DNA from 3 places in the Lysinibacillus sp. OL1 genome. Region 3 is predicted to be linked to each of the others. Evidence: riboswitches for the same ligand, from Rfam matches in the RefSeq annotation. Region 3 holds a riboswitch; each other region holds the start of a gene.

The links. Region 3 has a riboswitch for lysine ahead of EW028_RS06145 (transporter substrate-binding domain-containing protein). Riboswitches for the same ligand answer to the same signal wherever they lie in the genome.
Region 1: linked by a shared signal. The riboswitch ahead of EW028_RS21805 (amino acid permease) and the one ahead of EW028_RS06145 (transporter substrate-binding domain-containing protein) in region 3 are both predicted to bind lysine.
Region 2: linked by a shared signal. The riboswitch ahead of EW028_RS14535 (aspartate kinase) and the one ahead of EW028_RS06145 (transporter substrate-binding domain-containing protein) in region 3 are both predicted to bind lysine.

The regions. Positions count from the first base shown of each region.
Region 1 covers NZ_SJDS01000017.1:3,401-11,351, reverse strand. The annotation lists gene EW028_RS21830 (Nramp family divalent metal transporter) at 211-1,476, shown strand; gene EW028_RS21825 (ABC transporter permease) at 1,524-2,213, opposite strand; gene EW028_RS21820 (ABC transporter ATP-binding protein) at 2,206-3,129, opposite strand; gene EW028_RS21815 (sensor histidine kinase) at 3,260-4,195, opposite strand; gene EW028_RS21810 (response regulator transcription factor) at 4,202-4,894, opposite strand; gene EW028_RS21805 (amino acid permease) at 5,045-6,508, opposite strand; lysine riboswitch at 6,591-6,767, opposite strand; gene EW028_RS21800 (CynX/NimT family MFS transporter) at 6,946-7,951, shown strand, end outside.
Region 2 covers NZ_SJDS01000007.1:232,618-240,568, forward strand. The annotation lists gene uvrC (excinuclease ABC subunit UvrC) at 1-1,695, shown strand, start outside; lysine riboswitch at 1,803-1,980, shown strand; gene EW028_RS14535 (aspartate kinase) at 2,114-3,340, shown strand; gene EW028_RS14540 (YslB family protein) at 3,439-3,873, opposite strand; gene EW028_RS14545 (succinate dehydrogenase cytochrome b558 subunit) at 4,146-4,754, shown strand; gene sdhA (succinate dehydrogenase flavoprotein subunit) at 4,821-6,575, shown strand; gene sdhB (succinate dehydrogenase iron-sulfur subunit) at 6,581-7,360, shown strand; gene EW028_RS14560 (acyl-CoA thioesterase) at 7,554-7,951, shown strand, end outside.
Region 3 covers NZ_SJDS01000002.1:355,157-363,107, reverse strand. The annotation lists gene EW028_RS06155 (2-oxoglutarate dehydrogenase E1 component) at 1-1,790, shown strand, start outside; gene odhB (2-oxoglutarate dehydrogenase complex dihydrolipoyllysine-residue succinyltransferase) at 1,881-3,143, shown strand; lysine riboswitch at 3,484-3,670, shown strand; gene EW028_RS06145 (transporter substrate-binding domain-containing protein) at 3,790-4,647, shown strand; gene EW028_RS06140 (amino acid ABC transporter permease) at 4,818-5,543, shown strand; gene EW028_RS06135 (amino acid ABC transporter ATP-binding protein) at 5,556-6,287, shown strand; gene EW028_RS06130 (DUF6501 family protein) at 6,551-6,748, shown strand; gene EW028_RS06125 (toxic anion resistance protein) at 6,797-7,864, opposite strand; gene EW028_RS06120 (5-bromo-4-chloroindolyl phosphate hydrolysis family protein) at 7,861-7,951, opposite strand, start outside.

The DNA of each region.
Region 1 (7,951 bases), on a different contig from region 3:
CTTCTTCATTTCATTAGTTCTATAAATTTCGAATTTTTCCTGCAATTTAATTTTTCTACTCATTCACTTCATCCAAAAGAGCATACTTATTTTAGAAGGATAAAGCAAACTACTTCACTTTTTTTATTCCTAGCGTTAGAATACTAATATCTTATTTTCCTATAGGAAACTTTATTTCACTAATGATACTTTTTGAAACGAGGGAACAATATGGTTTACAAACGAGTCACAAAATCGTCTGCAGAGGCGGTTTTAGATGGAGATATAAAAGGTTGGCGAAGATTTTTGCCATTTTTAGGACCTGCTTTCATTGCAGCAGTCGCCTATATTGATCCTGGCAATTTTGCTACAAATATTACAGCAGGCTCTCAATACGGCTACCTGCTACTTTGGGTTATAGCCTTTTCTAATTTAATGGCCGTGTTAATTCAGTCCCTGTCTGCCAAACTTGGGATTGCCACAGGAAAAAATTTACCTGAAGTCGCACGCGAGCATTTTTCTAAAAAAACATCTATCTTTTTATGGATACAGGCGGAATTGGTCATCATTGCCACAGACCTCGCGGAATTTATCGGAGCAGCACTAGGGCTTTATTTACTTTTTAATATCCCAATGCTTCCCGCCGCATTGATTACAGCAGTGGGTTCATTCGCTATTTTAGAGTTGCAAAGAAGAGGATTTAGAGCCTTTGAAGCAGGTATTTCTGGCATGGTTTTAATTGTTGTATTGGCGTTTGCCTTCCAAACATTTTTAGCGCAGCCAGCATGGGGTGATGTAGCGATTGGCATGTTCACGCCACACTTTGAAGGTGTAGATTCACTATTATTAGCAACAGGTATTTTAGGTGCAACCGTTATGCCTCATGCTATTTACTTACATTCCTCTTTAACACAAAGCCGTATTATTGGTCGTAATGAAGAAGAAAAAAGACGCATTTTTCGATTTGAATTTATCGATATTATCATCGCTATGATTATTGCTGGTGCCATCAATATGAGCATGCTCATAATTGCCGCAGCAGTATTCCATACCCAAGGCGTTGTAGTTGAAGATTTAGATGTTGCCTACAATGGCTTAAAAGAGGCGCTCGGCCCAATGGCTGCCATTTCCTTTGGTCTTGGTTTACTTATTGCAGGGCTTGCTAGCTCCTCTGTAGGGACTTTAGCAGGTGATGTTGTCATGCAGGGCTTCATTCAAAGAAAAATACCTCTTTATTTACGTAGAGCGATTACCATGGTGCCACCACTTGCAATCATTGCCTCTGGTGTGAATGCTACCTATGCTCTCGTTCTTAGTCAGGTTGTTTTATCATTTGGTATTGCCTTTGCACTTGTCCCTCTGGTTATGTTTACAAGTAAACGAGACATCATGGGAAGCTTAGTTAATCACCGTATTACAACTGTTTTAGGTTGGTTTGTCGTAGTCATTGTTGTTACGTTAAATATTTACTTACTGTGGGAAACAATTTTTGGATAACAAAAAGCCAGGTACTCTATAGTAATGAGCACCTGGTATCTTTTTGATTAAACGTCCACCTTTTCGATATTTCTAATGGCTAAATAAGCAATACCAAGACCCACGATTGCTAAAGTAATTGGAATAATAATAATATCGTTTAAAGTAAAGTTACCTGAATTTGATGAAGTTACAGACACAATTATAATAGATGAAATGATAGTTGTCGGTATAGAGTATTTTCTCATCCCGAAATACAATGGGATTAAAGCTATACCTGAGGCAGCAATCGCATTCATCAATACAGAAGGTATTTGCTGGATAATTAAAGAACTTGATAGTACATCAGGAATTAATTCATATCGATCGCTTATGATACAAAAAATGGTTGTAATAAGAGCATTGGAGATAATGATCATACTGAAAGTAAATAGCATGACAATAGCAAGCTTTGCGACCATTAATTTCTTTCTACTTATAGGATACATAAAGGCTAATGTAATGGTTTTAAATTTATATTCTCCGATGATTAACTTAGCTATTAACGTAGAAGCAAAAATCATAAAAACTGCTCTTACAAATGAATCAATAACACTGAATGCAACCTCATAATTTTCAAGCCCTGGGTCTCCTTCAACTTTAGAAATAAATAAAATCATAAACAAGAAACCAAGAATAACAAAATTAGCGATAATGGCTCCTTTAACATATGAACCTAAATGAAATTTTTTCATTTCTAAACGCATTAAATTAAGCATGGACAACACCTCCATTGATTAGCTTTAAGAAATAATCCTCTAATGAACTTGTTTTTTTACTAATCTCTTCAATCTCAACGTTATGTTCAATTAATGCTCTAGATAGGCTTTTTTGGGATAGAGTTGAGTCGTATATACGTATCGTTTTATCATCCATTAGCTTAAAATTAGTAATGTTCAATTCGCTTTCAATAATAAACGCTGCCTTTTTCCCATCACTTACAATCACTTCGGTATAATTGACCTGATCACGATTAATAGTATCCATTGCTACCTCCGTGATGAGCCTCCCATTCTTAATAACACCTATTGTATCGACCAATTGTTCTATTTCAGCCAGAATATGACTAGAGATAATAATGGTTATACCGTACTCTTTACAAAGCATCTTGAAAAGCTCTCTTAACTCCTTTATCCCTACTGGGTCTAATCCATTAATTGGTTCGTCTAATATAAGTAACTCTGGCTTTGTAATAATGGCCCTTGCGATACCTAATCTCTGCTTCATTCCCAGAGAAAAATCTTTAACCTGCTTATTCTCTGTATTCGATAACTTTACTAAATTAAGAACATGTGCAATTTCTTTCTTATCATAATAACCCATGTATTCACAATGTAATTCCAGGGTCTCACTAGCCGTTAATTTTTCATAAAAAATAGGATATTCAATAATTGTCCCCATTCTTTTTAGTATTTCATAGGATTTATCCGTCAATTTCGTCCCCAAAATTTCTACATCCCCACTTGTAGGCTTCGTAAGATTAGTTAGCATCTTCATAACAGTCGTTTTACCCGCACCATTTGGACCTAAAAATCCATAAATTTCTCCCTTCTTAACGTTCATATTGACAGCAGAAACAACTTCCTTTCCATCGTACACTTTCGTAAGCTGATTTGTTTTTACAATGTATGTCATGTAATTCTCTCCCTCAATTGTGACTAGCTTCATTATAAAAAATGAAACTCTCTATTTTATTACTGCATTCTTACATATTTCTTAAGTAAAAAAGCCTGCAAAGCATTAAAGCTCTACAAGCATAATCGATTTAATACATCATTCGCTTTAACGAAATCGTAAAAATAGTTCTTTCATAGGGAATACTCGATAAACGGATGGAGCCATTCATTATTTCTACTAGTCTCTTTGTAATCGTTAGTCCCAAACCGCTACCTTGGAAAGATTTATTTCGAGAATCCTCAAGCGTATACATTCTTTCAAAAACGCGATCGATATGATATTCATCAATGCCCCTGCCACAATCCCACACATCAATATCAATATTGACTTCGTCATTTCTTATGGTAATTCCAATTACATTGCCATCTGCTCCATATGCAATAGCATTAGACAGTAGATTGTTTAACACTCTATTTAATGCTTCTTCATTACCAAGTGCATATATGGAGCTTTCTGGGATATCAATTTTAATATCTAATCCCAGTGAAGTAACCAAATCGTAAAAAGACAAAACATTTTTTCGGCATATTTCACTGACATTGATTTTAGTGATTGGATAATCTGTGTCCCCAGCCTCTAATTTTGCCAAGTCAAAAAATGTATGAATAATTTTTAATACTTCTAATGTTTTAGCATGTACACCCTTAAGTAAACGTTGCTGTTCCTCGTCACTAATCCCATTTTGAAGTTGAAGCATTTCAATATAGCCAAGTACAACGGTTAAAGGCGTTTTAAGATCATGTGAAATATTGGCCAACATCTTTTTCATGGAATTTTCCATTTTACGATGCGTAGCCTGAATTTTTTGATGTTGATCTAGCAAAGTATTCAGTGTAATAAGTAACTGTTGAATTTCTGAATTTGTAGTTGTTACTAGAATCTTTTCATACGTCTGTTCATTCACAATTACGTGTAGTTTTCGATGAATATATTGGATAGCACGTTCTTGTTCCTTCTTGATTTTCCATTGAAAAATAAGAATGCCGATTAGCAATACAATGATTAATAATAATAGAAATATCATATAGTTTTACCCTTCAAATTTATAGCCGATTCCCCATAGGGTTTTAATATATTGAGGATGTGACGGATCATCTTCTATTTTTTCACGTAGTCTTCTGATATGTACATTTATAATATTTTCATCTCCGTAATAGGCATCTTTCCATATCGTCTGATAAATTTGCTCTTTGGTAAAAACTCTGTGGCGATTTGTCACAAACAATTTTAAAATGGAAAATTCCTTTGATGTCAGCTTTATCTCTTGTCCGCTCTTTGTTATTGAAAAATTAACGATATCTATCTTTAAATTATCAATTTCTAGGACTTCTTGCTTTTGTTCAGCTTGACTAGAGTATTTCGTAGCTCTTCTGATAACAGCCTTTACACGTGCTGAAAATTCCAGCATAGAAAAGGGTTTAGCAATATAATCATCTGCCCCTAATCCTAAGCCCAATGCTTTATCAACATCACTGTCTTTTGCAGACATAATAATGATAGGAAGTGCTGCCTGCTCTCTAATAATCTTTAATACTTCCAATCCATTTAATTTAGGAATCATAATATCTAAGATGACTAAGTCAAAGGTTTTTTGCAAACAATTTTGTAATGCCTCTTCGCCATTAGTCACTGTTGTGACATGGAAACCTTCCATCGTTAAGTAATTAGAAACCATTTCACGAATGGCTTCATCGTCTTCTACAAGTAAAATATGCTTTTGCACTATGATGCACCTCTCCTATCAAAACCCAATTTCCATATGTATATTACATTACCATATTTATGATGTTTGATTAGTGATTTGTTTATGAGTGTTGAAAAAAGAGCTGCTCCATAAACCATCACTCTTTGGTTTATAGAACAGCTCTATTATCTAATCTTCAACTTTTAAATCACAATCTTTAAGTGGAAGCATTTTTGTTTTGTGCTTTATTTTATAGCCAAACCATAATGCTAAAAATAATGGAATCCCAATATACGAAACAAGGATACCGTACCAATCAATCTTATCGCCTGTAAAGGCTGTGTAATTTTGTCCAATGACTACAATCATACAAACTGTAAAAGCAAATAATGGTCCAAACGGAAATAATTTGGCTTTATAAGGTAATAACTTTGGATCTAAGCCCTGTGCATCAAACGCTCGGCGGAAACGATAATGACTAAACGCAATACCTAGCCATGCAATAAACCCAGACATTCCAGAAGCATTTAATAACCAGATATAAACCACTCCATCGCCAAAGAAGGATGCCAAAAATGCTAAACAGCCTACAGCTAATGTTGCCATAAGTGCATAAATCGGAATACCTCTACGACTTAGCTTTGCAAAAAATTTAGGTGCATGTCCATCCATAGCTAATTGCCATAACATACGAGAAGATGCATATAGTCCTGAATTTCCTGCTGAAAGCATAGCCGTTAAAATAATGGCATTCATTAATGAAGCAGCAAAGGCGATACCTAGGCGGTCAAACACTAGTGTAAACGGTGATACTGCGATATCTTCTGATAATAAACGTTCGTCTGTAAATGGAATTAACATCCCAATTGCACCAATCGCTAAAATATAAAACAAAAGAATACGCCAAAATACAGATTTAACAGCCTTCGGAATATTTTTACCAGGATCATCTGTTTCACCAGCTGTAATTCCTAGTAATTCTGTCCCTTGGAATGAAAATCCTGCAGCTAGGAAAATACCAAATGTAGCAAGGAAGCCACCATGGAATGGCCCATCACTAACAAAGAAATTAGTGAAACCTACAGGAGCCTGCCCACCTAAAATACCAAAAATCATTAGTAAGCTAATGATAATAAAAACAATAACCGTTGCTACTTTAATCATGGCAAACCAATATTCACTTTCACCATAACTTTTTACGGATAGTAAATTAAACGTCAGTACAACAGCAATAAATAATACTGTCCAAAGTGCTGATGAACTATCTGGGAACCAATATTTCATAATTAATGACACAGCAGCAATTTCGGCAGCAATGGTGATTGCCCAGTTATACCAATAGTTCCAGCCTAATGCAAAGCCCAAAGCAGGATCTACAAATTTCGTTGCATACGTACTAAATGAACCTGATGATGGCATATAGGCAGCCATTTCCCCTAAACTTGTCATTAAAAAATACACCATAATACCAATTAAAGCATAGGCAAGCAATGCTCCTCCAGGTCCTGCCTGAGCAATTGCTCCTCCACTGGCTAAAAATAGCCCCGTACCAATTGTACCGCCTAAAGAAATCATTGTAATATGACGGCTTTTTAATTCTTTTTTCAGCTTCGGTGCTTTATGTCCGAGCTGATTTACTTTTATTTCACTCACGATATAGCTTCCTTCCTATTTATGAGGCAAAAAAATGCCATCACATATACACTGTGATGGCTACATTAATCCTCAGTTTTTCCTACATGATAGCTCAACACGTTGTGCAAACGTGACAGTTCTGTTCCTTTCGGAGACAGCCCCAGCATGAGGTTTTCAAGTCCCCTCACACTTCGGCAATATTTCCTTTCAACTAATTTCATCAATGCTTGTCATTTCAATTAGCATACTTATAAATATCGCGACCTCTACCTCAATACAAACATGAGGCATATAATTATTAAATTTATGATGTTTATTATACTAACATAAGACCATAGACATTTCAATACAACCATAAATGTTCTGTATTTTATGAATCTTCTACTATTTTTAATAGTGTGATAAAGTGTTATAGTAGTTCAATTAGAATGATTATTATTAGGGGGGATTTTATTTTGACTACAAATGATCATTCCACTAGTTTTCCAAGTAAAAAAATTAGCTGGAAAGGAACAACCTTACTTTTAGTCTTTGGAGTTATCTTTATAGCCTCTACATTACGAATGCCACTAACTGTTGTTGGCCCAATTATATCCTTTATCCGTGAAGATCTTGGAATATCTAATGTATTGGCAGGCTTTCTAACAACGATACCATTGCTGGCTTTTGCTGTTATATCTCCATTTGCACCAGTTGTAGCACGCAAACTAGGGCTTGAGCTAACATTATTTTTATCAACTTTTCTCTTGGCCTTAGGAATTGTCCTACGTTCACTTGGTACTACAGAATTACTTCTATTGGGTACTGTGTTAATTGGCGTAGCCATTTCTTTTGGAAATGTACTAATTCCAGGATTATTGAAATTGAAATTTCCCTATCATGTGGGTTTATTAATGGCCTTTTTCACCATGTCCATGAATTTTACTGCAGGCCTTGGTGCTGGTATTAGCTATCCGATAGCTAATTCATGGTTAGGCTGGCAAGGTGCACTTTCCATTGCACTCATACTCGTTCTCATTACAATCTTAATTTGGATACCTCAACTAAAGTCAAATAAACCGGAACCAGTTACTACATCTAAAAAGACCAGTACACCTTTATGGAAATCACCTGTTACTTGGGCTGTCACAGGGGCAATGGGTTTACAATCTTTATTATTCTACACAACAGCAGCTTGGATACCTGAGATCTATATTGCTCAAGGTTTAGCCCCTGATAAAGCTGGCTGGATGTTTTCAATCATGCAATTCTCACAAGTACCAATGGCCTTAGCAGTGCCTATTATTGCCGGTAAAATGACTTCTCAACGCCCACTTGTATTGATGTTTACATCCTTCTATTTAGTAGGCTTTGTTGGGGTTGTCATGGAATGGACAAGTCTTGGGGTACTGTGGATGGTTCTTCTAGGGTTAGCAGGTGGTTCTTCATTTGCCCTAGCAATGATGTTCTTCACTCTCCGTA
Region 2 (7,951 bases), on a different contig from region 3:
AAAGCAAAAGTTCTAAAAATCCGTGTACGCTCTTATTTTACGGGAACACATGAAGGGAAAACGCAAAGGCTTGTAGGTGAAATAGAAGATTTTGAGTATATTGTAACGTCATCAAATATTGAAGCACTTATTTTAGAGCTGAATCTCATCAAATTACATGATCCAAAATATAATGTCATGTTAACGGATGATAAGACCTATCCATATTTAAAAATTACGAATGAAAAACATCCTCGTCTGATTACGACACGGAAGGTAAAAAAGGATAAGGCAAAATATTTTGGTCCTTATCCGAATGCCTATGCAGCAAGTGAAACGAAAAAGCTATTGGATCGATTGTATCCGCTGCGCAAATGTGTACAATTACCTTCCAAGGTTTGCTTGTACTATCACATGGGTCAATGCTTAGCACCTTGTGTGAAGGAAATTGATGGTCAGGTTTATCAAGAAATGATTGAGGATATGACGAAGTTTCTAAATGGTGGTGTGGAGGCAGTCAAAAAAGAGCTTGAAGTTAAAATGCTAGCAGCTGCAGAAAACCTAGAATTTGAGCGAGCGAAGGAATTCCGAGACCAAATTGCCCATATTGATACGGTTATGCAGAAACAAAAAATAGTTTCAAGTGATACAACAAATCGAGATGTATTTGGCTATGCTGTTGAAAAAGGATGGATGTGTGTTCAGGTTTTCTTTGTGCGCCAAGGAAAGCTGATTGAGCGCGATGTCTCAATTTTCCCGATCTATCAAGATGCAGAGGAAGAATTTTTAACATTTGTTGGGCGCTTTTATGAAAAGCCAGAGCATATTAAGCCAAAAGAAATTTTTATTCCACAAGCCATTGATGCAGCTATCTTAACAGAATTATTAGAAATTAAAGTGCTCACACCGAAAAGAGGTCAAAAGAAGGAATTGGTTGAATTAGCTACCAAAAATGCTGAAATTGCTGTGGCAGCTAAATTCCAGCTAATAGAGCGCCAGGAAGAACGTACGATTGGTGCTTGTGAGGCACTTGGCAAAGCAATGGGTATTAGTACTCCTTTACGAATTGAAGCTTTTGATAATAGTCATATGCATGGAACGGATGCAGTGTCTGCTATGGTTGTTTTCATTGATGGGAAGCCTGCGAAAAAGGAGTACCGAAAATATAAAACGCGTACAGCAGCCAAGCATGATGATTACGGTGCAATGCAGGAGGTTATACGTCGTCGCTATATCCGTGTTTTAAAGGAAGGACTACCATTACCAGATTTAGTCTTAATTGATGGTGGTAAGGGACAAATGGAAGTAGCCCGTGAAGTACTAGAAGATGAGCTTGGTCTTGTTATACCGATTGCTGGTTTAGCCAAGGATGATAAGCATAATACATCTCAGCTCTTGTTCGGTGATCCACCAGAAGTGATTAGCTTAAAACGTACAAGTGATGGCTTTTATTTATTACAACGAATTCAAGACGAAGTCCATCGCTTTGCTATTACCTTCTTGCGTCAACAGCATGAGAAGCATGCCATTCAATCTGTATTAGATCATATTGAAGGGGTAGGACCAAAACGAAAGCAACAGCTTCTTAAACATTTCGGTTCAGTCAAAAAAATTCGAGAGGCGAGCGAGCTAGCATTACAGGAGGCTGGGATGCCCGCTAATTTAGCAAGCCAAATTTTTAGCTATTTTCAGCAACAATCATTGTCAAAGGAATAGGCATGTGCTATGGTTATAAATAACATTGTTTTCAATGTTATGGAGAGCCAACTGCGTGACTAGTTTGTTTACGCTAAGGCTTAATGAATTGAATACATTCACTTTAAAGTGATGATAGAGGTGCAAGATTCAAGAGTAACACAATGGAGGATGGACAAGTCCAGAGATATTGTGTGAAAGGGGAGCTTGCCGAAGTACAGTATTGTTGTTCCATTACTGTACTGGTTTTGCATTTAAGAAATGTAAGACTGTCGATTCTAAACGTTTCGGAGAGCTATCACACATGCGCAAGTTACGATTATTGTACATGTTATAGGCAGCTTTCACGTTATGTGGAGGCTGCCTTTTAGTTTTCTAGAAACGGTTTTACCCCCCATAATTTGGTGAAATACATGAACTGGAAGGGAGAACGAAAGAAATGGCTAAAGTCGTGATGAAGTTTGGAGGAGCTGCATTAGCTTCTACTGAACAAATCCAAGAGGCTGCTAGGAAAGCGATTGCTGAAAAGGACAAAGGATTGGATGTAGTAGTGGTCGTTGCAGCAATGGGACACACTGCGAAAGAGATGAAAATGATGGTACACCAACTAACTGACGATGTGTCGAAAAGAGAATTAGATGCAGTTTTGTCAACTGGCTCTCAATTATCTAGTGCTTTATTTGCCATTGCCTTGCAGGAAGCAGGCTATGAGGCTGTGTCTCTAACTGGATGGCAAGCTGGTATACATACGGATGGTATGTATCAACATGCTCGTATCGACTATATAGATATTAGTCGTATGGAAGAACATTTTGCACAGGGACAAATTGTGGTTATTGCTGGAGAACAAGGGATTGACGAAGTGCACAATATCACCACGCTTGGAAAAGGTGGAGCTGAAACAGCTGCTGTTGCACTTGCCATAGCGTTGGAAGCGGAGAGAGTAGATATGTATACAAATGTGGATGGTGTTTATACAGCAGATCCACGATATGTTCCCAATGCCCAAAAGCTTCAAGAAATTTCATATGATGAAATGTTGGAATTATCGAATTTAGGGTCTCATATCATACATCCTCGTGCGGTGGAGTTAGCGAAGAAATTTCAAATGCCTGTTATTATACGTTCAAGTTTAATAGAATCAGTAGGCACTTTATTGAAGGAGGAAGTGGAAATGGAAAAAAATTTAGTCGTTCGTGGTGTTGCATTTGAATCAGATATTATTCGTTTAACAGTAGGGTATGATGCTTTTTCCAATGCTTTATTAGCAGATATATTTACGGTTCTTGCAGAGAACCGTATTAATGTAGATATTATTGTCCAAGCCATTATTGATGGGTTGAAGCCAACTGTATCGTTTTCCATTTTAAAAGAGGAATTTGCGGAAGCATTACGTGTTTTAGAGGATAGTAAATTATCACTTGGATTTAGTTTTGCTGACTTCGAAATTGGACTAGCAAAAGTTTCTATTATTGGTTCAGGCATGGCTTCCAATCCAGGCGTTGCTGCTCGTATGTTTGATCGGTTACGTCGTGAAAATATCCCTGTAAAAATGGTTAGTACTTCTGAAATAAAAGTGTCCGTTGTTGTACCACAGGATGATATGATCCAAGCAGCTAATGCTCTCCATGATGAGTTTAATTTAGAGCAAGCACTTTACATATAATAATAGAAGAAACAGCATTTTATGTAATTGACCGAAATAAAAGGAAGAAAAAAGAAGGATTGTCATCCCATTCTTTACTGGGAAACAATCCTTTTTAATTATTCTGAGGGAATGGTATTCATAATACGTTCTTTAACGTCCCATTTGACTGTAAACATGACGTATTGTTGCTTTTCCCGTTTTTCATTATAGCATTCTGTTAGGTAGCCTTTAGCTAGTTGAATTTGCTCTGCTATAAATCCAGCTTCAAGTTTAAAGCTGCGCTGCTTTATTTGCAGAATTTCAGGGTCATTTGTCAACTGGAAAATACGTCCATCTTTTGATTCCTTTATGAGTTCTAATGTACCCCAGCAGGCATCTGCGAAAAATGCGATAAGTTCATCTTGACTTTTACATGGGAACTTGCGAGCAAGCTCTTTACCTGCCCAATATAGGACGTCATCTTCATGTTTACCAAGTATAGAAGATAGAATATGATCACGAATGATCTCATAGCCAAATGATGAGATTGTAGGAGATGGAGTGTTTAACATTGTTATCCTTCTTTCTTAGAATTTTCTTAAAATTTAACGGTAATAAAGTAATGATAGATTTTTCGAGAAAAAACGACGCATCATGTACTAGATTAGTTCTTTAATAAGCTCTATGAAAAACTCCGAGTTGCCTTGACGCTCGTAGCTCTTGAGAGTACAATAAACATGTCATAATATTGTACCATGATGAAATACACAGTCAATGAAGTATCATTTACAAAATGATGACTTCTTTTGTTGTGCTATTTTAAGTACTAAGGGGGGTAACAGTCTTGTCGAAAGATCGAGAGTTTTTATGGCGTCGCTTACATTCTCTACTTGGGATCATTCCAGTAGGTCTGTTTTTAACGATGCACCTGTTCATTAACTTTACAGCAACAGGCGGGGCAGAAAGTTACAACGATGCTACCGCAGTAATGGAAAAGATTCCATTCCTTATCCTAGTTGAATGGATTGTCATCTATATTCCATTAATGTTCCACGCATTCTATGGTGTCTACATTGCATTCACTGCTACACCAAACACTGGACGTTTCAGCACGTACCGTAACTGGATGTTCTCTTTACAACGTTTTACTGGTGTATTCTTAGTGATATTCATTGCATGGCATATTTTCCAAACTCGTATTCAAAAAGCACTTGGCACACACGTTGATTACGACATGATGGCGAATATTGTTGCTAATCCATTCATGCTTGGATTCTACATTGTTGGTATTTTATCAGCAACTTTCCACTTATCTAACGGTTTATGGGCATTCCTAGTAAGCTGGGGTATTACACAATCTCCTCAGTCTCAAAAGATCGCTACTTACGTAACAAACATTCTTTTCGTAATTCTAAGTGTAGTTGGTGTGGCTGCTATTTTAGCTTTCGTATAATTCAATAGAAGCTACGATAGAGCACATGCAATCATTGCAATTTTTTAAGAGGAGTGAGAAATAATCATGGCGAAAAGCAAAATAATTGTTGTCGGCGGTGGTCTTGCCGGTCTGATGGCAACGATTAAAGCAGCTGAAGTTGGTACTGAAGTTGATTTATTCTCATTAGTTCCTGTAAAACGCTCACACTCTGTTTGTGCGCAAGGCGGAATTAATGGTGCGGTAAATACTAAAGGTGAAGGGGATTCTCCATGGATCCACTTTGATGATACAGTATATGGTGGGGACTTCCTAGCGAACCAACCACCAGTAAAAGGTATGTGTGATGCAGCACCTGGCATTATCCACTTAATGGACCGTATGGGTGTTATGTTCAACCGTACACCAGAAGGGCTTTTAGATTTCCGTCGTTTTGGTGGTACTTTAATGCACCGTACAGCTTTCTCTGGTGCAACAACTGGTCAACAATTACTATATGCGCTAGATGAGCAAGTTCGTTCTCATGAAGTAGCTGGTTTAGTAAATAAATATGAACACTGGGAATTCCTTGGTGTTATTATCGATGAAGACGGCGTTTGTCGTGGTATCGTAGCGCAAGATATGCGTACAGAAGAAATTAAATCATTCCGTGCAGACGCTGTTATTATGGCGACTGGTGGCCCTGGTATTATCTTCGGTAAAACAACAAACTCTGTTATTAACACAGGTTCTGCTGCTTCTATCGTTTATCAACAAGGTGCTTCATATGCGAATGGTGAATTCATTCAAATTCACCCAACAGCGATTCCTGGAGATGACAAAAACCGTCTAATGTCAGAATCAGCTCGTGGTGAAGGTGGTCGTATTTGGACTTATAAAGACGGTAAACCTTGGTACTTCCTAGAAGAAAAATACCCAGCTTATGGTAACTTAGTACCACGTGATATTGCAACACGTGAAATTTTCGACGTTTGTGTAAACCAAAAACTTGGTATCAATGGCGAAAACATGGTATACCTAGATCTTTCACATAAAGATCCACATGAATTGGATGTTAAACTTGGTGGTATCATCGAAATCTACGAAAAATTCGTAGGGGATGACCCACGTAAATTACCAATGAAAATTTTCCCAGCAGTTCACTATTCAATGGGTGGATTATGGGTTGACTACAATCAAATGACTGAAATTCCTGGTCTATTTGCAGCAGGTGAATGTGATTACTCTCAACATGGTGCAAACCGTCTTGGTGCAAACTCATTATTATCTGCTATCTACGGTGGTATGGTTGCAGGACCAAACGCAGTAGACTATGTAAAACACCTTAAAAAGCATGCTGAAGATCTTCCACAAGAGATTTACGATGCTCGTGTAAAAGAGGAACAAGCGAAATGGGATGCTATCATGAAAATGGAAGGCACAGAAAACGCTTACTTACTGCATAAAGAGCTTGGTGAAATGATGACTGCTACAATGACTGTAGTACGTTACAATGATCAGCTTGAAGATACATTGAAAAAACTTGATGAGCTTACTGAGCGTTGGAACAACATCAACATCAATGATACGCAAAAATGGAGCAATCAAGGCGCACACTTTACACGTCAGCTTAAAAATATGTTAGTGCTTGCAAAAGTAATGACAAAAGGTGCACTATTACGTAATGAATCTCGTGGTGCACACTATAAACCTGATTTCCCTAACCGTGATGACGAGAACTTCTTAAAAACAACAATGGCGAAGTTTGACCCAGCTACTGGTAATCCAATCATCACGTACCAAGAAGTCGACGTTTCATTAATCCCACCACGTAAACGCGACTACTCTGCGAAAGGAGACTAAAAGTTATGCAAATCGCAGCAAATACTGGAAGAATGGTCAAAGTGGAAATCTTACGTCAAGATACACAAGGCGGCAATAGCTACTGGCAAAAATTCCAAGTGCCTTACCGTCATGGTATGAACGTAATTTCAATTTTAATGGAAATTCAAAAAAATCCTGTTACTGAAGATGGTGTAAACACATCACCAGTATCATGGGATATGAACTGTTTAGAAGAAGTTTGTGGTGCATGTTCAATGGTGATCAATGGCCGTCCGCGTCAATCATGTTCTACACTAGTAGACCAATTGACAGAGCCGATTAAATTGGAGCCAATGAAAACATTCCCTGTTATTCGTGACCTACAAGTTGACCGTGAACGTATGTTCAACGCGCTTAAAAAAGTTAAAGCATGGGTACCAATCGATGGTACGTATGATTTAGGTGAAGGTCCACGTATGCCAGAAGGTAAACGTCAATGGGCTTATGAACTATCTAAATGTATGACTTGTGGTGTATGTATGGAAGCATGTCCAAACGTGTCTGAAAAGGCTTCATTCATCGGACCAGCTCCATTATCACAAGTACGTCTTTTCAACACTCACCCAACTGGTGCTATGATTAAAGATGAACGTTTAAATGCGATTATGGGTGACGGTGGCCTTGCAAACTGTGGTAACTCTCAAAACTGTGTTGCTGCATGTCCAAAAGGTATTCCTTTAACAACATCCATCGCTTCATTAAACCGTGCAACTACAGTGCAAATGTTCCGTAACTTCTTCGGTTCTGACCACTACGTAGACTAATATACGGACAAGCTGAACTCCCTTACACGAAGTGTAAGGGAGTTTTTTAAAGTTATAGAAATGAAATTTATCAAGTGTTATTTACGTTTTTTCTATGATAATATAGTATTTTCTTTTATAATGAATATGTATTCATTTTGTTTGCCGTTGATTGATAAAAGACGGGCAATTACATGACAGGGGATGGTATATCATGAAGGCAAATTATATCGATAATTTTCAAGAGTGGGAAAAGGGTTTTTCATTTTTTAGTGAGGTACGAGTGCGATTTTCAGAAACAGACATGTATGGTCATATGAACAATACGATTAGCTTTACATATTTTGAGCAGGCAAGAATTGATTACTTCCGACATTTAGGAATTTTAATGCCCTCAGTTGGAGAAGAGAATGTGAAATCTATACCCATTGTAGCCGATTTACAATGTGATTATGTAAGGCAGGTTTTCTTTGATGATGTACTACGAATCTATACAAAAATCGCGCAAGTTGGGAATTCGTCGCTGGACATTCACTATCTAGCAAAAAATCAAAAGGACGAAATCTGTTTCACTGGTCGTGGCACAATTGTGCAAATGGATCCTCGTACAGG
Region 3 (7,951 bases):
TTGACCGTACAAAGGGCTTAGGCATTCTTGTACACGGTGATGCTGCATTCCCAGGTCAAGGGATTGTAACAGAAGTGTTAAACTTCGCTAAAACAGAAGGCTTTACAACAGGTGGAACAATCCATATTATCGCAAACAATATGATTGGATTCACAACGGAACATTATGATTCTCGTTCTTCTGTGTATTCTTCTGACCCTGCAAAAGGCTATGAAGTACCAGTAATCCATGTCAACGCAGATAGCCCAGAGGCAGTAGTGCAAGTTGGACGTTTTGCGGCAAACTACCGTCAAACATTTGGCAAAGACATTATTGTGGACTTAGTAGGTTACCGTCGCCATGGTCATAATGAAACAGATGACCCAACAGTGACAAACCCAGAAACATACAAATTAGTGTCTAAACATGAAACAGTGCGTGCATTATATGGTGCACAATTAGTGGCAGAAGGTCTTGTAACTGCTGCTGATGTAGCTGCACTAGATACAGCTATCTATGCAGAAATGCAAGCAGCCTATGACCACGTCAAAGAAATGGCAGAAAAAGATGATCATCATCATTTAGAAATGCCAGAAGAATTAAAAGTAGAGTTCCCACAAATTGATACAGCAGTAGGTGCGGAACGTTTAGAAAAAATCAATGAAGAGCTTTTAGTGTTTGAAGAAAACTTTGAACCACAGAAAAAGCTTGGTAAAATCTTAGAAAAACGCCGTGATGCTTATGCGTCTGCAAAAGTTGACTGGGGTCATGCTGAAACTTTAGCGTATGCAACGATTATTCAAGATGGAACACCAGTACGCTTTACAGGTCAAGATGCACAACGTGGTACATTCTCTCAACGTCACTTAGTACTGCATGATAAAAACAATGGCAATGTCTTCACACCACTACACCATATTTCTGGTGCGAACGCATCCTTTACAGTACACAACTCTCCACTGACTGAAGCTGGGGTGGTAGGCTTTGAGTATGGTTACAACCTAGAAAATAGCCATGTACTAACAGTATGGGAAGCACAATTCGGTGACTTTGCGAATATGGCACAAGTGATGTTTGATAACTTTATTTCAGGGGCACGCTCAAAATGGGGTCAAAAATCTGGTCTAGTTATCCTTTTACCTCATGGTTATGAAGGTCAAGGTCCAGAGCACTCTTCAAGCCGTATGGAACGCTATTTACAAATGTCAGCTGAAAATAACTGGTTTGTAGCGAACTGTTCAAATGCAGGAAACTACTACCACTTATTACGCCGTCAAGCAGCATTATTAGGTACAGAAGGGGTACGTCCACTTGTAGTCGTATCACCAAAATCATTATTACGTCACCCATTAGCTGCGGCGAATGCTGAGCAATTAGCAAATGGTTCATTCCAAGAAGTGATTGAACAACCAGGCTTAGGGGCTAAACCAGAAGCTGTAGAGCGTATCGTTTTAGGTACAGGTAAAGTGATGATCGACTTAGCAGAGCGCGTGAAAGACGGCGAAGGCTTCGATCACCTACACATTATTCGTGTAGAACAACTTTACCCATTCCCAAAAGAGCAAGTAGCTGGTATCATTGCTAAGTATCCTAATGCAAAAGAGATTGTTTGGGTACAAGAAGAACCTAAAAACCAAGGCTCATGGAATTATGCATTAGAAACATTATATGAACTTTCAGAAGGTAAAAAACTTCGCTATGTAGGCCGTCCTGCAATGAGCTCAACTTCTGAAGGGGATGCAGATTCTCATAAAGCAGCACAAGCAGCTCTTATTGAAGAAGCGGTTGCTGAGCCAGTAAAGGTTAAATAATATATATCAATTTTTGAAACCGGGCTACTTGCCCTTAAGCAGTAGCCCTTCTATGTGCGTCATGCACGTTAATCAAAGGAGGAAATGAAAGTGGCTGAAATTAAAGTCCCTGAATTAGCAGAATCGATTACAGAAGGTAGTATCGCACAGTGGGTAAAAAAAGTGGGCGATCGCGTTGAAAAAGGTGAATTCATCGTTGAACTTGAAACAGATAAAGTAAACGCTGAGATCATTTCTGAAGAAGCAGGTGTATTAACACAAATTTTAGCTGAAGAAGGCGATACTGTACTAGTTGGTCAAGTTATCGCAGTAGTAGAAGCAGGCGAAGGCGCAGCAGCAGCTCCAGCAGCGGCAGCACCAACTGAGGCAGCACCTGCACCAGCAGCGCCACAAGCAGCACCTGCACCAGTTGCAGCAGCTCCAGCAGTAGAAGAAACTTCTGGTGAGCGTGTAGTTGCATCTCCAGCAGCACGTCGTCTTGCACGTGAAAAAGGTATTGACCTTGCAGCGGTATCTCCAGTAGATCCACAAGGACGTGTACGTGTACAAGATGTAGCAGCTCATGGTACAGCACCAGCTGTAGCACCAGCAGCAGCACCTACATCCGTAGCAACTTCAGGAGGCCCAGTAGTATTCACACCAGCAGCTAATTCTGACCGTGTAACAATTGAAAAAATGAGCCGTCGTCGCCAAACAATTGCAAAACGTTTATTAGAAGTTAAACAATCAACAGCAATGTTAACAACATTCAACGAAATTGACATGACAAACATCATGGCACTTCGTAAACGTAAACAAGAAGAGTTTGTAAAAGCAAACGACATCAAACTTGGTTTCATGTCATTCTTCACTAAAGCTGTTGTTGCAGCACTGAAAAAATACCCATACGTAAACGCTCAAATCTCTGGCGATGAAATTCATTTAAATAACTTCTTTGATATCGGTATTGCTGTATCGACTGAAGAAGGTTTAGTCGTACCAGTTGTACGCGATGCAAATAGCAAAAACTTTGCAGAAATCGAAAAAGATATTGCTAACTTAGCGACAAAAGCTCGTGATAAAAAATTAGGCTTAAATGACATGGCTGGTGGATCATTCACAATCACAAATGGTGGTGTATTCGGTTCATTAATGTCAACACCAATTATGAACGGTACGCAAGCTGGTATTTTAGGTATGCACTCAATTGTAAACCGTCCAGTTGCAGTAAATGGTGAAGTTCAAATCCGTCCAATGATGTATGTAGCACTTTCATACGATCACCGTATCATCGATGGTAAAGATTCTGTAGGATTCTTAAAAACAGTTAAAGAATTAATCGAAAATCCTGAAGATTTATTATTAAATTCATAATTCCATTAAACCCTGCGAACAATGTTCAGCAGGGTTTTTTGTATGACGAAAGGTATTGACCGATTCTATGCTTGAAAGAGTACGAATGTTACATCGTTTAGAGGAGCAAAGAAAGAAAAAAACGCAACTTTTCTCACATATAGAACATACTCTATAATAAATATTTGTTGTAATTTTCAGAAATATCAACAAAAGTTCAACGATTTAAAGTGGAAGCAGAACGCAAAATATCCTAATATTGTCATTAGTCAGAAAAATGTTAAAATCGTCTTGACGAACATATTAGTTTTATAGTAGTATCTAAATATCAATTAAATAAACAAACCTCACGAATTGTTACCAGTGAGGTAGAGGCGCGGTATTTATTAGTTCATTGTTGAGTAAAAGCAAGCGAAGACGCAATGAAGAAGGAAATATCGCCGAAGTATAAAAGGAGCTCGTACTTTTATACTGGGTCTGCAGTGAATAAGTGCAGGACTGTCCTAGTAAATGGATTTCCAGATTTACTAGGTTGTGCTATCTCGGAAACATGGAAATTATAGTGAGGATTTGGGCAACTGTCATAAAAGGTAAGACCTAAGTTCAATAAACTTAGGTCTTTTTTAGTACAGTTGTCTTATTTTTTTACAGAAAAGGGGAGTTTTTCATGAAAAGAAAATGGTTGTTAGTAATGATCTCTATCATGACGGCAATTGTGCTAGCTGCATGTGGCACAAGTGACAAAAAAGAGGGCGGTTCAAGTGATGCTGGAACTGACAAAGAAGAAGGTGGCGGTGAATTCCGAATTGGAATGGAGGCTGGCTACCCACCGTTCAACTGGACACAGCAAGACGATGCAAATGGCGCAGTGAAAATTGCGGATAATGCAGAGTATGCAGGTGGCTATGATGTACAAATGGCAAAGAAAATCGCTGAAGGTCTAGGCAAAGAGTTAGTCATTGTTAAAATGGAGTGGGACGGTTTAGTTCCAGCGCTACAATCAAACAAAATTGATGCAATTATTGCAGGTATGTCACCAACAGAAGAACGCAAGAAAACAATTGATTTTACAGAAAACTATTATACTTCTGATTTTGTTATGGTTATTAAAAAAGGTAGCAAATATGAAGGCGCAAAATCGATTCAAGACTTCTCAGGTGCTAAAATTACATCACAATTAAATACATCAAACTACACAGTTATCGATCAAATTAAAGGCGTAGAAAAGCAAACAGCAATGGAGAGCTTCCCAGCAATGCGTGTGGCGTTAGAAGCAGGTAAAATTGATGGCTATGTAGCTGAACGTCCAGAGGGCATTTCCGCTTCTGCTGCCAACGATAAATTCACATATGTAGCATTTGAAGAAGGCTTTGATACAGACCTATCAAATACTTCAATTGCTGTAGGCTTACGTAAAGATGACGCAAATCGTGAAAAAATCAATGAAATCCTAAAAGGCATTTCAGAAGATGATCGTCAAGCGATTATGGAAGAAGCTATTTCTCAACAACCCGCAGCACAATAATGACATGGCACGGACTAGCAATTAGTCCGTGCATGATCATTTCATCATTATCAAAATGAGAACCTCTCTACATAATGATAATGTCCTAGCGTGACAAATCATAGAATGGTAGAAAGAGCTAGGACACAAAAGAAATAAGCGAGCAAGATGACATTGTTAGGAGGAACATCATGAGTCTTGAATGGATACTTTCAATTATTGAAAACAACTGGCAAATGTTTTTACGAGGTGCGTATTATACGTTACTGATTTCGAGTATTAGTACAATTATTGGTGCATTTATCGGATTTTTCATCGGAATTATGCATACGATTCCAGTTCGTAAAAAAGGTGTGAAATTTTATAGCTTAAAGCTCATTAATTTTATACTAACATGCTATGTTGAATTTTTCCGTGGTACACCAATGATTGTACAAGCTATGGTTGTCTACTACGGATTAGATATCGCATTCGGTATCGATATGCACTTTATTACAGCAGGTATTTTAGTCGTTTCCCTCAATACTGGGGCATATATGGCAGAAATTGTTCGTGGCGGTATTGTATCCATTGATAATGGTCAATACGAGGCAGCATCAGCAATTGGCATGAATCACTTCCAAATTATGCTTCATGTTGTCTTACCACAAGTAGCGCGTAATGTTTTACCAGCGACAGGTAACCAATTAATCATGAATATTAAAGATACAGCCGTATTAAATGTCATTGGAGTAACGGAATTATTCTTCCAAACAAAATCAATTTCGGGTAACAACTTCCGTTATTTCGAATCATTCTTCGTTGCATGTGTTCTTTATTTCATCATGACATTTACCGCATCTCGCATCCTTCTGTATGTTGAAAAACGTCTAGATGGTCCTGATGCCTATCAAAAAGAACAAAAAGAAGCCGTATAGGGGGACGCACAAATGGCAGTCATTAAAATCGAGCATTTAAGTAAATCATTTGGACGTAACCAAGTGTTAAAAGATGTGAATTTCCAAGTGGAAAAAGGGGAGGTAGTTTGTTTAATTGGCTCCTCTGGCTCTGGTAAATCCACATTGCTTCGTTGCATAAATTTATTAGAAACGCCAAGTGGCGGTCAAATTATTTATAAAGGGGAAGACATCCTAGATGAAAAGCACAATATTCAAGAATATCGCACACATTTAGGCATGGTGTTCCAGCAGTTCAATTTATTTAACAACCACAATGTCATAAGTAATTGCACAGTGGGCCAAATCAAAGTGTTAAAACGTTCGAAAAAAGAAGCAGAAGAAACGGCGCTTAAATACTTGAAAATCGTTGGCATGGATCAATATGTGAATGCCAAGCCCCGTCAACTCTCAGGCGGACAAAAGCAGCGTGTGGCCATCGCTCGTGCCTTATCAATGAATCCTGATGTAATGCTATTCGATGAGCCAACATCCGCATTAGACCCAGAAATGGTGGGTGAGGTATTAAAGGTAATGCGTCAGCTAGCAAACGAGGGCAATACGATGCTCATCGTGACACATGAGATGGAATTTGCCAAAGAAGTAGCAGATCGTGTTGTCTTTATGGATAAAGGTGTAATTGTGGAAGAAGGCCCTCCAGCACAAGTATTAGTCAATCCACAACATGAACGTACGAAGGAATTTTTAAAGCGTACATTAAAATAAGCACAAAAAAGTGAGTCCAACCTGTTGGACTCACTTATTTTCTAGAATTCCATTCTGCATAAAGTACAAAGCAGATTGCGAATGCTACAGCAATGATAAAAAACCATTGCGGTACACCACCAAAACTCATCATAACACCTCAAATATTCATTTTTTTTGGATAGAATAGGTATAGTATTTCTTTTTTCTCCACAAAAGACCAAAAATATTATAAAATAAGCAATAGACATTAGCTTTTGCTAGTAAAGAGAGGTAGAGAGAATATGTTACATTTAAAATGGAAAGATGCGCCAACATTACGAACGGTTACTTGCAAACATACAAATGCATCGAAATACTTAGTATCAAACGTATTAACAGTAGGAAAAGAGTATGAAGTGAAAAATGAAACAGAAGAGTTCGTTTTTATCATCGACAACACAGGTAATGTCGGTGGCTACTATAAAGATTATTTTGAATAAAAACAAACAGGGTGGTTCAGAACATTTGCTGAGCCACCCATTTTTTTGTTAATCTCGCTGATAGCTGCTAGCACCCGCCACATCCTGTAGCTGTTGTTTCTCTTGTTCAGTTGCGGTATGCAGGGCAAAGACATCTTTAATTGCTGTTTGCAGCTCTTGCTGTGTTTCTTTAAACTTCGAAACTTGCTGTTCAAACGTGGGACTTGAGAAGCGATCATGAGCCCTTGATAATCGCTCCTCTAAACGTGCATAATGATGATCCATATGCATCGATAGCATCATCGCCAGTTGGTTTTTCCAGAGCGGAATCAAGGTAACGATAGAAAACTCAATTTTTTCAGCTAATGTTTGATTGGCCTGCTGAATCATACGAATTTGAGGAGCTGTTTGCAGAGCGACTTGCTGTGATACTTGTAAATCATAAATACGTTGATCGAGTCTTTCGATTTGAGCAGCAAAGTCATTTAATTGCTGGATCGCAAGTGGCTGTTTGGTAGCTTGGACACTCGTTATTTGTGCAGGTAGCTCTACCTCAATGGCTTGCTGCTTTTTCATTTGTCCTGCGGCAATCGCCGTTGCCAATTCCTCAAAAAATCCTCGATTATGGGCATAAAGCGCCTCTAAGTTTTCAACATCTTTTATCAGCTGAAGCTGTGCACGTTCTAGCTGAACGCCAATGCGCTCCACCTGTATACTAATACGTTCAAATTCTGTGAGTGTTTGCTTCACATTAGGCTCGGTTTTGCCAAAGATTTTTTTGAAAAAGGTTTGCTTTTTTGGTTCCAAAGCAGTCGGATCTACTCGATCTAACGTCTGCATTAAAGAATCCAGCATTTGACCAATTTTAGTGACATCCTTTTGCTTTACTTGAGCAAGCATGCGGTCGGCAAATTGAGACAGAGCTCGCTGTGAATCTTGCCCAAGGGACAGCAATGATTCAAAATCAGTCAAATCGATTTGACTGGCATACAGTAATGCACGACTTTGTGCAAGAGGCGATAGCGTTTCATAAGTCGCCATCGCCTCGTTTTGCGGAGTTGTTTCTAAATAGGATTGGACTAGTGGAGAAAGCCCTGGTATGGTATTTAGTTGAAATGCGTGTTCGTTTGCTGTCATTTATCATCGCCTCGCCAGTCCAATTGTTCTCTACGTCTAAGATTGGAACGATTTGCGAATTCAATCTCCATTTGCAGATGATCGATA